DNA from 2 places in the Rossellomorea oryzaecorticis genome. Region 1 is predicted to be linked to the other one. Evidence: predicted binding sites of a transcription regulator. Region 1 holds the regulator's gene; the other holds the start of a gene.
What was found. Region 1 encodes LexA, which represses DNA repair genes until DNA is damaged. Its sites were predicted from a motif close to CGAACATATGTTCG; they were not measured.
Positions count from the first base shown of each region.

Region 1 (7,864 bases):
CCTCATATTGTTGTATTTGTAGATAATTGCTACGGTGAATTCGTTGAGGATATAGAACCTTGCCATGCCGGAGCTGATCTGATGGCTGGTTCACTTATCAAGAATCCGGGCGGAGGCCTTGCCAAGACAGGCGGTTACATAGTAGGGAAAAAGGAACTGGTTGATAGCTGTTCCTATAGAATGACCTCTCCGGGGATAGGGGCAGAAGCGGGTGCCTCACTTTATAGCTTACAGGAGATGTACCAGGGCTTCTTCCTTGCTCCCCACGTAGTGGCGCAATCTTTGAAAGGAGCTGTATTCACTTCTGCCATGCTGACCGAGATGGGAATGAATACAAACCCTGGTCCTCTTGAAAAGCGAACAGATCTAATTCAATCAGTGCAATTTAATGATAAGGAAAAGATGATCGCTTTTTGTCAGGCCATTCAATTTGCTTCTCCAATTAATTCTCATTTTACGCCGTACCCAAATTACATGCCCGGCTATGAGGATGATGTCATCATGGCGGCAGGTACTTTTATCCAGGGTTCAAGTATTGAATTATCTGCAGATGGCCCGATCAGACCTCCTTATACAGCTTTTGTACAGGGTGGCCTGACATATTCTCATGTCAAAATTGCAGTATGCACGGCACTGAATCATTTAATTGAAAAAGGTTTACTAAACGTTAAAAAGGGATAATAGAAAGGTAATTGGATAGTCTAAAATCGACTATCCTTTCCTTTTGAAACTTCATGTAAGTTTTTCTAACATTTGATTGACAGAATACTTAACATTACATATAATGATACCATGAAGGAAAAGAAAAGGAGGGTATCGCAGATGAGTGGAAGTGAAATTCGTCGAACGATGGCATTGTTTCCTATCAGTATTGTCATGCAGCTCACGGACTTAACGGCTCGTCAAATCCGATACTACGAAGAGCACGGGTTGATAACCCCCGCGCGAACAGAGGGGAATCGCAGACTCTTTTCCTTGAATGACATTGATAAACTGTTGGAAGTTAAGGATTTGTTAGATCAAGGGGTGAACATGGCGGGAATCAAGAAAATTTTCTCGGTTAATGCCGTGGACGAAAAGAAAGTAGTATCTGAAACAAGCAAGCAGGAGGAAGGAAAAGCAAGGCAGGATCTATCTGACGAACAGCTTCGTAAATTACTCCGGAATGAATTGATGCATTCAGGGAAATTTAACCGGGCTTCCTTGCGTCAGGGAGATATGTCCCGCTTTTTTCATTAATAAATAACCTTAAATGAATCTGAGGAGGAATTACAACAAATGGCAAAGTATACTCGTGACGATGTGATCAGATTAGCGAATGAGGAGGGTGTTAAATTCATCCGTCTGCAATTCACAGACATTTTAGGGACAATCAAAAATGTTGAGATCCCTTTCAGTCAGCTTGAGAAAGCATTGGATAATAAAATGATGTTTGACGGATCTTCAATTGAAGGCTTCGTACGAATCGAAGAATCAGATATGTATCTATTCCCTGACCTGGACACATGGCTTGTATTCCCATGGACTGCAGAAAAAGGGAAAGTTGCACGTTTGATCTGTGATATTTACAATCCGGATGGGACACCTTTCGAAGGTGATCCGCGTAACAACCTGAAGCGAGTATTGAAAGAAATGGAAGAGCTTGGATTCTCTGATTTCAATCTTGGGCCTGAACCGGAATTCTTCCTTTTCAAGCTGGATGTAAATGGTGAACCTACACTTGAGCTGAATGATAATGGCGGTTATTTCGACCTTGCACCTACAGACCTGGGTGAAAACTGCCGCCGTGATATCGCACTTGAGTTAGAAGAAATGGGCTTTGAAATCGAAGCTTCCCACCATGAGGTAGCGCCTGGGCAGCATGAAATCGACTTTAAATATGCAAGTGCCCTTAAAGCTTGTGATGATATCCAGACATTTAAATTGGTTGTAAAAACAATTGCACGTAAACACGGACTTCATGCAACGTTTATGCCGAAACCTTTATTCGGTGTGAATGGTTCCGGGATGCACTGTAATATGTCGTTATTTAAGGATGGCAAAAATGCATTCTTTGATGAAAAAGGAGACCTTCAATTAAGTGAGACAGCTCGTCAATTCCTTGCAGGTACAATCAAGCATGCCACTGCATTTACGGCGATCACGAATCCGACGGTAAACTCCTATAAACGATTGGTTCCTGGATACGAAGCTCCATGTTACGTAGCGTGGTCTGCTCAAAATAGAAGTCCTTTAATCCGTATCCCGGCTTCCCGCGGAATCAGTACACGTGTTGAAGTCAGAAGTGTCGATCCGGCAGCTAACCCATATCTGGCTATGTCTGTCCTTCTTGCGGCTGGTCTGGATGGAATCAAAAATAATCTTGATGCACCGGCTCCGATTGACCGCAATATCTATGTAATGGATAAAAAGGAACGTGAAGAAGCGGGTATCATTGATCTACCTGCTACTTTATATGCAGCATTGGAAGAACTGAAAAAAGACGAAGTAATCATCAAATCCCTTGGGGGGCACATCTTCGAACACTTTGTGGAAGCGAAGGAGATCGAATGGGATATGTTCCGTACTCAAGTTCACCCTTGGGAAAGAGAACAGTATATCCAAATGTACTAAGATGGACTTTTATAGCATTAAAGCCAGCGCATTCTTCAGCGCTGGCTTTTTTTTGCGTATGGCGGACAAAACAAAAAAACGCTGATTCCAGCGTTTTTTTTTGATAATTAATGAACCTGGCGATAAACACCAATAACTTTACCGAGGATAGAAACATTTCGTAATATGATTGGACCCATTGTCGAGTTTTCCGGCTGGAGTCTGACATAATCCTTTTCTTTGAAGAAGCGTTTTACTGTCGCTTCGTCTTCTTCCGTCATGGCGACGACGATATCTCCGTTGTTGGCCGTCTGCTGTTGTCTTACAATGACGAAGTCCCCGTCGAGAATTCCGGCTTCTATCATACTGTCCCCCATGATTTCGAGCATGAAAACCTGCTCATCTGAAGGAGCCAGACGTTCGGGAAGAGGAAAGAATTCCTCAACGTTTTCGACAGCCGTAATCGGCTGTCCGGCAGTTACCTTACCGATCAAGGGCACGTTTACAACTTTCTGGCGTGGAATTGTATCTTCTTCCAGATCAAGTATCTCTATTGCCCTTGGCTTGGTGGGATCACGCCGGATAAGCCCTTTGCTCTCGAGCCTTGCAAGATGACCGTGGACCGTTGAACTTGAAGCCAAACCGACAGCTTCACCTATTTCCCGGACTGATGGCGGATAACCTTTTTCTTTAACAGATACTTTAATGTATTGAAGTATGTCTTGCTGTCGTTTAGACAATTTAGTCATGTACACGCACCTCTATTATCGATCTTATGTTCCCATTATAGCATGTCTTTCCAACTGATACAAACATAAGTTCGAATTTTTCGGTTGACACCAAACGGATGTTCGTATTACAATCTAGTTACAAACAAACAGAACAAACATTCGTATGGAGGTCATTTATATGTTAACACAAATTTGGAATCGTTTTTCTTATATAATCATTCTTTTTGTATTATCTTTTTTATCAGCGGGTTACTTAGTGGTATCGGGGGGGAGCGATCCTTCATATGAGACGGTCACCGTCAATAAGGGGGATACTCTCTGGACGATTGCTGAGAAGTTTGAAGGGGAATACAATATGACGAGGGAAGAGTTCATCGAATGGGTGGGACATGAAAATGATTTAATCTCCTTCGCGATAGAGCCTGGGATGTCATTGATTTTGCCGGTCGAAGCATCTTCATATTCCACCCAATCCGATATACAGCTTGCGATGAATAATAAGTAGAGGGTGAATGTCTATATGAAAGCAGCAATTTACTGCAGAGTGAGCACAAAAAAAGATACGCAGGAGACTTCACTGGAAAGACAGGAAGCAGAATTGTTAAAGCTTGCAGAAGAACATCACTTTGATGTGGAGGCAGTGATAAAGGATCAGGCCAGTGGGTTTGAACTGGATCGACCGGGTGTACTTACCCTTCTGGACTTGATAAAGGATGGTTCGATTGATGCAGTTCTGATCCAGGATGAAACGAGAATTGGCAGGGGGAATGCTAAAATAGCCCTGATACATTGCATACTGAAAGAAGATATCAAGATTATCAGTCAGACTCACAGCGGCGAACTGCATTTATCAGAGTCAGACTCGATGGTCATCAACATAGTAAGCATGGTGGAAGAATATCAAAGGAAGCTTCATAATCTGAAAATAAAAAGAGGGATGAGAAGAGCGGTTGAAAATGGTTTCCGCCCCCAGAAAAATTTGAAAAACAGAGGAAATCTGGAGGGAAGGGAAAGAATAGAAGTTCCCGTGGAGGAAATTGTGCGATTAAGAAGTAATGAACTGACATTTGCAGAAATTGCAGCTACCCTGAGAGGGTTCGGATATAATATATCAAAGGCCACGGTACATAGGAGATATAAAGAGTATATGGACTCCGTCAAGGAAACATAACCCTTGTCAATGAAGCTCTTATCTAGTAACATATCGGTATATTTATTGAAGCAATGTACTGGATAAAAGCTGTAAAGGAGTTTTCATAGATGCTATCTAAGAAAAAGATGAACAGGATAAATGAACTTGCCAAGAAGTCAAAAGAGAGCGGACTGACTGACAGTGAAGCGAAAGAACAAACAAAATTAAGAAAAGAATATCTTGAAACATTCCGTCAGTCAATGAAAGGCACCATCGAGAACACACGCATTTTCGACACCGACGGCAATGAAGTCACCCCAAAAAAAATTAAAGACATCCAAAACAAACGCAAAATGCATTAATCTGAAACAAGGATTATAACAAATGTGAGTTGTCTAAGTAAATATTCAAACTAATCTTTTCCCTCGGGATTTAGGTTAGTTTGTTTTTTATTTATACTCACAGTTTTTAGCTTGTTCCCGCGGTTGATTGGAGTACAAGACGGAGACTCCTGCGGAAAGAGTAGCTAATGTGAGACCCCGCAGGAACGAAGTGACGAGTTATCATGAACGAAACTAGCTCCTTACACGTAACATCGTAGGTTAATTTGGTAAAAATGTTTTTAGGAAAACCACATACCAAATCAGAGCTACATTACGGAAGGAGCTAGTTATTATGAAGGATACCATAAAATATGTAGGTTTAGACGTATCAAAAGAAAAAATTGCCGTCGCTATTGCGGAAGAAGGTCGGCAGGAACCAAGATACTGGGGAATGATTCCTCATACTTCTGGTGCTGTTAAGAAATTAATGAAGAAGCTGGGCAGTCCAGAAAATCTTCGAGTTTGTTACGAAGCAGGACCTACAGGTTATCCGTTATATAGACTATTTTTGGCCTTAGGAATTCATTGTGAAGTGATTGCCCCATCTTTAATACCTCAGAGACCAGGAGAGCGCATAAAAACAGATCGTAGAGATTCCCTTCGACTGGCACAGTTATATCGTGCCGGTGAATTGACTTCGATTTATGTCCCAACTGAAGAAGATGAAGCGTTGCGGGATCTTGTCAGATGTCGGGAAGATGCCAAAGAAGATGAGCTGAGAATCAAGCATCGTTTAAGTAAGTTTCTTCTACGAAATAACATTAAGCCGCCTTCTGGAGTAAACAAATGGACGGTAAAATATTTTAATTGGTTGGATACACTTAAATTTGAAAACTCCCATTTAAGAATTGTCTATCAAGAATATTATCATCAGTTAAAAGAAATAAAACAACGCCTTCTTAGATTGGAAAAAGAAATTAGACTACAATCCACCGAAGGTGTACAAGCCCCAAAAATTCAAGCTTTACAAGCATTAAGAGGCGTCGCTCTTATCACTGCGACTAGTGTTGTAGCGGAGATTGGTTCTTTCAAACGTTTCTCCACCCCTCGACAATTCATGGCTTATGTTGGATTGATACCGTGTGAATATTCGAGTGGAGAAAGCAGAAAGCAGGGAAACATCACCAAAACAGGTAACCGTCATGTACGACATATGTTGGTGGAAGCTGCTTGGAGCTATCGTTTTTAACCTGCCGTAAAAGGAGAACTCAAAAAACGGATACATGGTCAATCACCTACGATACAAGCAATTTCCTGGAAAGCTCAAAATCGTCTCCATCAAAAGTATTACCGTCTACTTGCACGAGGCAAAAACCCTGGTAAAGCTATTACGGCGGTAGCGAGAGAGTTAGCCGGTTTTATTTGGGCTATAATGCAGGAAGTTGAAAGTGCTCCAAATGCTTAATGATTGAGTGGTTATTTGCGATATTATTTTGAAATGAAAAATAAAATAAAATAGGAGCCTGAGAATAGGGCTCGAAGGCAGAGAGTAAAACCGGAAAGGAAAATCCACGTGCCTCCTATGTGATAATTCTAAATAGATTAACTCACGCGCCGAGTTAGTGGACCAGGCCTTTATACGGAAAGATAAAATGTGAAAACCCACTAATATCAGAGTGCTAACCGCAGTAGAGATTTTTGCCTTCGTGCCGTATTCTTACCTTCTATTCCATCAAACAAAAAGGAGGATCAAGCCGACCTATAATAAGTTTCAATCCATTTATTCAGGATGGAAATGAGTAAACTTATCCATATTAAATGCCGGTTCCAGCGATTGATTGGAGTGCAAAACGTAGACTCCTGCGGGAAAGCGTGTTAGGTGAGACCCCGCAGGCAAAGCCGAGGAGGCTCACCAACCGCCCGCGGAAAGCGGAGTTTTGCACGGAAATCATTAGCGGTGATGAAGGGAAACAAATAAGTTGAGAAGTCAAAAAGAGCTTCTCTAATTAAGGTTGCCTAAAAACATAACCAAAATCTGTGTAGGTCAATTTATTGACGGTTTCGTTCATATCAGGAGGCTCACCTGCTACCCGCGGAAAGCGTAGTCTTGTACGGAAATCAAAAGCGGTAATGAGAGTCATCATTCGTCAGAAAACGCTGACAACTCAACAAAAATCCCAAACATCAAAGGTTTTTATTTTCCAACAAAACAAAGTCATGTTATCATTCAAGTTAGTTGTATAAACTACCCAAGAAGATTAATATTAATAATAAGCAAGTATGAAAAGGAAGGATGTCTGACCAATGTTTGATAATACAGATCAATTAGCAATTAATACAATTCGAACTTTATCAATCGATGCAATCGAAAAAGCAAATTCGGGTCACCCGGGTATGCCTATGGGTGCAGCTCCAATGGCGTATGCACTATGGACACGCTTTATGAACCATAACCCTAAAAACCCTGAATGGTTTAACAGGGACCGCTTTGTTCTTTCTGCTGGACACGGTTCAATGCTTTTATACAGCATGCTTCACTTATCTGGATATGATGTTTCCATGGATGATCTTAAAGGATTCCGTCAATGGGGAAGCAAAACTCCGGGACACCCTGAGTACGGCCACACTCCAGGGGTAGAAGCGACAACCGGACCACTTGGTCAGGGGATTGCAATGTCAGTAGGTATGGCACTGGCAGAACGACATTTAGCTGCAACATACAACAAAGACAACTATAACTTAGTGGACCATTATACATACTCGATCTGTGGTGATGGTGACTTGATGGAGGGTGTATCTTCCGAGGCAGCTTCATTGGCCGCTCACCTTAAACTTGGCCGCCTGGTCGTTTTATACGATTCCAACGATATCTCACTTGATGGTGAGTTGGATAAATCATTCTCTGAAAGTGTGAAAGGCCGTTTTGAATCATATGGCTGGCAGTATATCAGGGTTGAAGATGGAAATGATCTCGACGAGATCTCCAAGGCGATCGAAGAGGCTAAAGCCGATACTTCACGTCCTACAATGATTGAAGTGAAAACAGTCATCGGTTACGGTGCTCCAAATAAATCAGGAAAGTCGGA
Region 1 covers NZ_JBJOSA010000002.1:408,854-416,717, forward strand. Annotated here, with positions in the region: gene ACKA06_RS04125 (methionine gamma-lyase family protein) at 1-681, shown strand, start outside; gene ACKA06_RS04130 (MerR family transcriptional regulator) at 823-1,239, shown strand; gene glnA (type I glutamate--ammonia ligase) at 1,279-2,613, shown strand; gene lexA (transcriptional repressor LexA) at 2,721-3,341, opposite strand; gene yneA (cell division suppressor protein YneA) at 3,502-3,828, shown strand; gene ACKA06_RS04150 (YneB family resolvase-like protein) at 3,844-4,494, shown strand; gene ACKA06_RS04155 (DUF896 domain-containing protein) at 4,584-4,817, shown strand; gene ACKA06_RS04160 (IS110 family RNA-guided transposase) at 5,131-6,027, shown strand; gene tkt (transketolase) at 7,083-7,864, shown strand, end outside.

Region 2 (7,864 bases), on a different contig from region 1:
CCTGCTCGCACTTCCGAGAATCGGTGTGGCGACGAGCTTTTCACTTTCTCAGACGGGAATCGTGATCTCGACAATCGGAGGATTGTTCTTCCTGGGTGAAAAGAAATCGAAGAAACAAATACTGCTTGTGATTGCAGGATGTATCCTGATCATCATCGGCGGCGTATTGCTTGGCTTTACGAAGGAATAGTCCGGGCAGCGTTGATTCATTGAAAAATAAAGGAGGAAATTCATATGTATGCTGATTTACAAGGGAAAGTGGTCATTATTACAGGAGCTGCCACAGGGATTGGAAAGGCGATCGCCAAACGGTTTGCAGAGGAAAAGTGCAAGGTGGTCATCAATTATTTCAGTGAAGAAGAGAATCCGGAAGAACTGCTGAAGGAAATCGAACAGGGCGGGGGCACTGCATCCATCATCCAGGGGGACGTCACCAAAGAAGCGGATGTCGAAGCCTTTGTCAAATTCACCCATGATACATATGGCAGCCTCGATATCTATGTAAATAATGCAGGCATTGAAAATGAAGTGCCGACGGAAAGACTGTCCCTTGAAGATTGGAACAAGGTGCTGAATACCAATCTGACCGGAACATTCCTTGGCTGCCGGGAAGCGGCGGAGTATATGCTGAAGAATGACATCAAGGGATCAATCATCAATATCTCTTCCGTGCATGAAATCATTCCGTGGCCGCATTTCGTTCACTATGCTGCCAGCAAAGGGGGAGTGAAGCTCTTGATGGAAAGCCTGGCTTTGGAATTTGCCCCTGACGGCATCCGCGTCAACAACATAGCCCCCGGCGCCATCGATACCCCCATCAACGCCGAAAAATTCTCCGACCCGGAAAAGAAAAAAGGTGTTGAAAAATTGATACCGCTCGGCTACATCGGCGAACCCGGACAAATTGCCTCCTGTGCCGCATTTCTTGCATCGGAACAGGCAGGCTACGTGACAGGGACGACATTGATCGCGGACGGCGGTATGACGAAGTACCCGGGATTCCAGGCCGGGAAAGGGTAATGGGATGGAGTCTGCTCTTGATCGAGCAGACTCTTTTTTATTTGCAGGCAGGCCCGCTGCCAAGGATATCCCGATTCTTATCTAGCCACGGAAGGCCGCTCAATAAGAATCATTCTAAGCAGCGCAATTATCGGGAAAGAGGCGCAATTAATTGAAAAGGTGCGCAATTATCCTTAAAGTGGCGCAATAAATGAGAATCCGGCGCAATCCTTCAGATAAGCTGCGCAATTTGACTCATTACAAGGGGCCCGGGAGAATATGGGCCGCCCGCTGCGGGCCTGAGTTATCACTGAATATCCAATACTGTTGAAATCCCTTCAAAAAAGGGTGAAAACCTCTTTCCTATCACCACTATTCGAAGATCTTCCGCCTTTCGTGATGTCCAGCTCCAGGGCTTAGAAGCACATGTCATAAGTCAAACCGGCCAAGAAGGCAAAGAACGCCTTCGTGACCGATTCGCCTTATGCCACACGCTTCTGACCAAAGCCCTTCCGCATTTCGGTTTGTCCAGTTCCGGCGGCTGGAGGCCCGAGACATAAGTCATGCCATCCAAGAAGGCAATGAGCGCCTTCGTGGCCGCTCTGCCTTATGCTTGCCGCCTCTGAGCGAGCCGCCTCCGCTTTTCTAGTGTCCAGCTCCAGGGCTTAGAGGCACATGTCATAAGTCAAATCGGCCAAGAAGGCAAAGATCCGCCTTCGTGGCCGTTCTGCCTTATGCCCCCCGCCTCTAATCAAAGCCCTTCCGCATTTCGGTCTCCCGATATTTTTACTCCATTCCCAATAATTTAAGTTGAAAGCGAACGTATATTCGTATAAAATCATACATATAATAAAAGAGAACGAACGTTCGTAGTAATAAGGAAGGAGTGAGAAGGATGACTGTCGACTACAGCGGGCTGCCGCATCACAAGATTTTATGCATCGATATGAAGAGCTTTTACGCCAGCTGTTCGGCTGTCATGCTCGGCCTCGATCCGCTCGAATGCCACTTGGCGGTTGTCGGGGACCCGGACAGGCAGGGAAGCATTGTGCTGGCTGCATCTCCCAAGTTAAAGAAGGACTTTGGCATCAAGACCGGATCCAGGATGTTCGAAATCCCAAAGGATCCCCGCATCAGGCTCGTGGAGCCGAAAATGGCCACCTACGTGCGCATATCCACTGAAATCACCCGCTTGTTCCATCGCTATGTCCCGAAAGACGCTATCCATACGTACAGCGTCGATGAAAGCTTCATCAAAATCGACGGGGCCACCCATCTGTGGGGGGACGCCATGACCATCGCCCGTAAAATCAAAGATGATATGGAAAGGGAGTTTCAGCTGCCGTGTGCGATTGGCATCGGGCCGAATCTGCTTCTATCCAAACTCTGCCTCGACCTTGAAGCAAAGAAGGAGGGAATTGCAGAGTGGAAATATGAAGACGTGCCGGAAAAGCTTTGGCCCCTGTCCCCTCTCTGCGAGATGTGGGGAATCGGCCGCCGTCTCGAAAAGACGCTCAACCGGATGGGGATCTTCTCGGTCGGGCAGCTCGCGCAGTATGACCTCGGGAAACTGGAGGCGAAATTCGGGGTGATGGGCAACCAGCTGTATTATCATGCCTGGGGTGTGGACTTGTCCGAGATTGGGGCGCCGATCATGGAAGGGCAGATCAGCTTCGGCAAGAGCCAGATCCTTTTGAGGGACTACAAGGAAAGGAAGGAAATCAAGTCTGTCATCCTTGAAATGTGCGAGGAGGTGGCCAGGAGGGCGAGGACGCACCGGAAGGCCGGACGGACCGTCAGTTTCGGGATCGGATACAGCCGGGAGGAATTCGGGGGCGGGTTTCACCGGTCGCGGACAGTCGATGAGCCGACCAATATCACGATGGACCTGTACAGGGTCTGCCTCGAGCTTTTCGAAGAGAATTATAACGGGAAGACTGTCCGGAAAATTTCCATTGCCCTTTCGAATATTGTGGAAGATGAAACGATGCAGATTTCCTTATTCGAGCCGAAACGGTGGGAGAAGCGGGAATTGGGATATGTGGTGGACAGGATCCGCCGCAAATATGGATCGGCTTCCCTGCTCAGGGCAGTATCCTATACGGAGGCGGGAACGGCAAGACATCGTGCGCGTCTGGTCGGGGGTCATAAATCGTGATGAAATCCAGGAGGTGAGCAAGTGATACGGGACCGCGGAAGAATCAAATGGACGTCCATGATGCTCCCGGAGCATGTGAAATTATTACGGGATTGGGCGAAGGAAGATACGTACGAAAAGAAAAAAGAGCTCGATGAACAAGAATTGGAAGTATTGAACGAAACGGTGGCGGAAGCAATGGAGTTTGGGAAAGCCGTAGCGATCACCCACTATGTGAATCATCGTCATGAACTGCTCGTCGGCCTCATCCATCACGCCGATTCATTGGAAGGGAAGCTGCACGTGGTGGACAGCGACGGGAAAGTCTGGTATATCCCCTTGGCAGGCATCTCGGACATCCGATTTTTTGAAGAAGGCTGAAGAAAAAAGAGAGGCTGAAAGCCTCTCCGGTTTAAAGGATCATTCCTCGTCCAGCACTTTCTCAGCACGTACACAGGATTCGAATTTCCCCTTGTGGGACGCGTCGCAGAACGGCATTTTAGCAGACAGGCCGCAGCGGCACAGAGAGAAGACCTGCTTCGTAGGAAATACATTTCCGTCAGCATCGATCAGCTCCACATCCCCGCTTACACGAAGAGAACCGTTATCATTTACTTTGATTTGAGCTTTTGCCATGAAAAACCACCCTTTCTATAAAATACAAAAGTTTCCCCATACTGATAGTAAAGTGAAAGATGAAAAAATGCAATATAATAAAGGGACGAGAAAAAATATGATAGGATGGAGGGGAGGAGGAAGTCACATGAAAATTCAACTTACAGAAGCGGCAGCAGAAAAGATAAATGAGAAAACAGCAGGCCGGAGAGGCCATTTGAAATTGAAATATGATATAGACGGGTGCGGATGTGTAGTGTCAGGCGTCCCGACCTTATGGTATGTATCAGAACCGGATGAAATCGATGATGTGGCAGTCGAGACCAATCATTTTCCGATTTTGGTGGAAAAGTCGAAAACGGTTTTCCTTGATGAAGAGCTGAAAATCGATTTTTCCACAGCCAGTAATACGTTTCAACTGAAAAGTCCGGGACAGATCCTCAACGGTAGGATGAACTTCATCCTGTACCCTGGAGAATAGAGAAAAAGCCGGTCCTCAAAGGGAACCGGCTTTATTTTCGTTCAAGAGCCTTTCATACATTTCCGCAATGGCTGCCCCGTTTTTCCAGCAGTCGCTCCCATCTTCGGTACACCAGCAGGCAGACAGCACCGAGTGGCAGAATCCGTAGGAGATCAGTCTTTCATAAGAAAGGGAAAGCAGGGAAGAGAAGGCTGCCGTCCTGAATTTCAAAAGTTCATAAGGGTCTTCATGGTCCTTCCAGTGATTCAGGGTGTACTGGATGCAGTCGTATTCCCGCTCACCGATCAGCCCCTTTGGATCGATGGCCGTCCAGCCCGCCGATTCAGAATAGAGGATGTTCTCATGGTGCAGGTCGCCGTGAAGCAGGTATCGTTCCTCTGAAGAACCGAGGAGCCTGCTGAAAAGGGACTCTGCCTTTGAAATCATCTTCTCCGGCAGGGGACCGTTCCCGTCCTTAAAGCGGGATTTATAACGTCTGATCCCTTCCGACCAGGCTTCGACATCGGGAAACGGATGGGTAGTAGAAGGCTTGTGCCACAATTTTTCCGCAATAGCAGCGAAAATCTTTAACTGCTTCATTTCATCCCTCAGGGAATGAAGGGCGCGGCCGGGCTGTAGATGGGTCAGGATGATCCAGCCTGCTTCCTGATCGGAATCAATGACTTTCACCATGGCATCACCGGCGAACTCGCGGAGTGCATGGAACTCGTTGGAAAACTCTTTATTGGGATAACCCATTTTCAGCACCGCAGAAGTACCGTCCGGGAGAACGGCGGGAACCACAAAGTTATAGCTCAGGGAAAAAGGTTCGCCGAATGACAGACTGCGTTTTTCCTGAAGGGAAAGAATGGTTTGCTCTGCCTGTTCGACCCAGGCCGAACCCTTGTCTCCATACATCGCTTCCATTTTTGCTTGAAAGTATTCGGGGATCATTTACTCTGCCTCCTTTCCATGGTCTACGACTTCATCAAGGAATTGCTGCACCACGCCCTCATACTTTTCGGGGTCTTCATTGTAGGATTGTGCATGGGTGCCGCGGAAATCAAGATGCATCATTTTCGGCCCCTGCTTCATGTGGAATAAATCTTCCGTCATTTTCGGCAGGATATAATCATCTTCCATGCTGTGGATGAACAGGACAGGCTTACGGATGTTCCCGATGACGGAGACAGGGGAGAGATCCTTTAACGAATAGCCCTCGCGGAATTTTAATGTCCGGTTTACGAGGGGCAGCAGGAATCCCGCAGGAATTTTCAGTTCCACGCTCATCCTGTAGGCAAGCTGTTCCCCGAAATCGGAATACGGGCAATCTGCAATATAAAAGTCTGCCCGGTCCTCGACACTCCCCCCGTAGAGAAGGATGGTGGCGGCCCCCATGGACTCGCCGTGTATGCCGAAATAGACATTCTCACCTTCCCGGAGGATCAATTCGTCGACGACTGCTTTTAAGTCGAATTTTTCGTAATATCCATAGCTGGTCGACTTCCCGCCGGATTTCCCGTGCCGCCGGTGGTCATAGATGATGGCATTGAATCCTTTTTTAATGAACAGATTCATATATTTAATGGAATTAAGCTTGTTTTCAGTAACACCATGCGCAAAGATCATGTACCTCTTATGCGGGTGGGGAGTGACGAAAACAGCATTGAGATCATATCCGTAAGGAGAGGGGATGTACACTTCTTCTTTAGGAAGCGCATCATACTCTTCCTGGATGAGCCGGAGTGCATCGATTTCCCTTGAACGAACCGATTTTTCATCTTTTTTGGGAAGGTACAGGAAGGTATTCGTAATGAAATAGCCCAGCCCGCCGATCCCGAGGGCGGATAGGAGGCCGCCTATCAAATAAGATTTTTTCTTCATGATTTCACCTCATAGACTTTCAGCTCTTCTTTCATTTTAACATCAGGAGGAAAGAAGTGGAATTCACAGGGGAGAGAATAAAAAAGAAGCGCACCCAAAAGTTGGGAGCGCTTCTAAAGAAGAATCAAGATTTTGCATTTTGCCCTTTGGTCGGGTGAATCGCTTTATCGAGTTCTTCTGCGGACAGGGTGTTCGCCACTGTATCGCTGTTCGGCTTTCCTTTCTGGCTGTTTCCCTTTTCGCGCTTTTGACTCATGTTTTCATCTCCTTCGCATTCAGTCAATCTTAGAATGCTCGTGGAGCAGGAGGTGTATTCAAACTCTTATTTATTCAGCTCGTAAAGGCGGTAATATCCGCTTTCAACAGGGCGGGAGATAAACGGCTTCACGACATCGATCGCCTGCGAGAGCTTTTCGAGGTCGATGCCGGTTTTCACACCCATCTCTTCCGCCATGAATACGACATCTTCGGTTGCCACATTCCCAGTGGCTCCCGGAGCAAATGGGCATCCCCCGAGCCCGCCGGCGGAACTGTCAAAGCGATCCACCCCGGCCTGCATGGAAGCAAGGATGTTGGCAAGGGCCATTTTCCTCGTATCATGGAAATGAGCGGTCAGGAGAAGACCGGGCAGTTCACTTTTCAGTAAAGTGAACAGTGCATGGGCTTCAAGCGGATTCGCCCGGCCCACGGTATCCGCTACACTCAATTCATCCACGCCCATATCCGCGAATCTGTTACATAAGGCAAGCGTATCCTCAGGTGCGATCTTTCCTTCATATGGACAGTAGAAGGCGGTCGAAATGCAGGCCCTTACAAAATATCCCCTGTCCTTTAGCTGGGTTACGAGGGGTTCAAGTCCGGTAAGCGCGTCTTCGGTCGTTTTATTGATATTCTTTTGGTTGAACGTATTGCTTACCCCGACGAAAACAGCCACTGCCCTGCAGTCTGTTTCATAGACACGCTGGAGGCCCCTTTCATTCGGTGCAAGGACGAAATCGCGCGAGCCACTGGTAAGGCACGATTCCACTATATCGCCTGCATCCTGCATCTGGGGAACCCACTTGGGAGAAACGAAAGACGTCAGCTCCATTTCCCTGATGCCGGAATCCTTCAACCGTAATATAAATTCTTTCTTCGTTTCAGTCGGAACAAAGTTCTTTTCATTCTGCAGGCCGTCCCGCGGGCCCACTTCGATAATTGTAATATTTTCAGGTAATTTCAACATATCCATCCCCCTTGTTTTTATTGTAGGAAAATTTCGACAACAAAATCAACTAAATTTTTTAAGAAAGAAAAAGGAAATTGAAGCGTTTACATAGAAAAGGTTTAAGTGGAGATATGTTTGCCTATTCTCTAGTGGATGGAATTCATGAGAATCAGTCAGAATGGGAGGAAGAGAAATGTCGAACGAAGTAGTGATTGTAAGCGCTGTCCGTACAGCGATCGGGAGCTTTAACGGCTCATTGAAGGATATTTCGGCTCCTGAGCTTGGAGCGATCGTAATCAAAGATGCCCTTGAAAAGGCAGGCGTGAAAAAAGAAGATGTCGATGAAGTGATCATGGGGAATGTCCTGCAGGCCGGATTAGGTCAAAATCCTGCAAGGCAGGCTTCCATTAAAGCAGGTTTACCCGAGAGTGTACCTGCCATGACGATAAATAAAGTATGCGGATCCGGTTTGAAAACCGTCCATCTGGCCACTCAGGCAATCCTTGCCGGGGATGCGGATATCATTGTGGCCGGCGGGATGGAGAACATGAGTCAGGCCCCG
Region 2 covers NZ_JBJOSA010000006.1:963-8,826, forward strand. Annotated here, with positions in the region: gene ACKA06_RS08815 (GRP family sugar transporter) at 1-190, shown strand, start outside; gene ACKA06_RS08820 (glucose-1-dehydrogenase) at 235-1,020, shown strand; gene ACKA06_RS08825 (Y-family DNA polymerase) at 1,895-3,157, shown strand; gene ACKA06_RS08830 (YolD-like family protein) at 3,179-3,517, shown strand; gene ACKA06_RS08835 (CDGSH iron-sulfur domain-containing protein) at 3,557-3,772, opposite strand; gene ACKA06_RS08840 (iron-sulfur cluster biosynthesis family protein) at 3,900-4,232, shown strand; gene ACKA06_RS08845 (aminoglycoside phosphotransferase family protein) at 4,248-5,165, opposite strand; gene ACKA06_RS08850 (alpha/beta hydrolase) at 5,166-6,095, opposite strand; gene ACKA06_RS08855 (hypothetical protein) at 6,220-6,351, opposite strand; gene ACKA06_RS08860 (hydroxymethylglutaryl-CoA lyase) at 6,418-7,320, opposite strand; gene ACKA06_RS08865 (acetyl-CoA C-acetyltransferase) at 7,496-7,864, shown strand, end outside.
Region 2: a site for LexA is predicted at 1,817-1,830, ahead of ACKA06_RS08825 (Y-family DNA polymerase). Genes of this name have one in related genera too.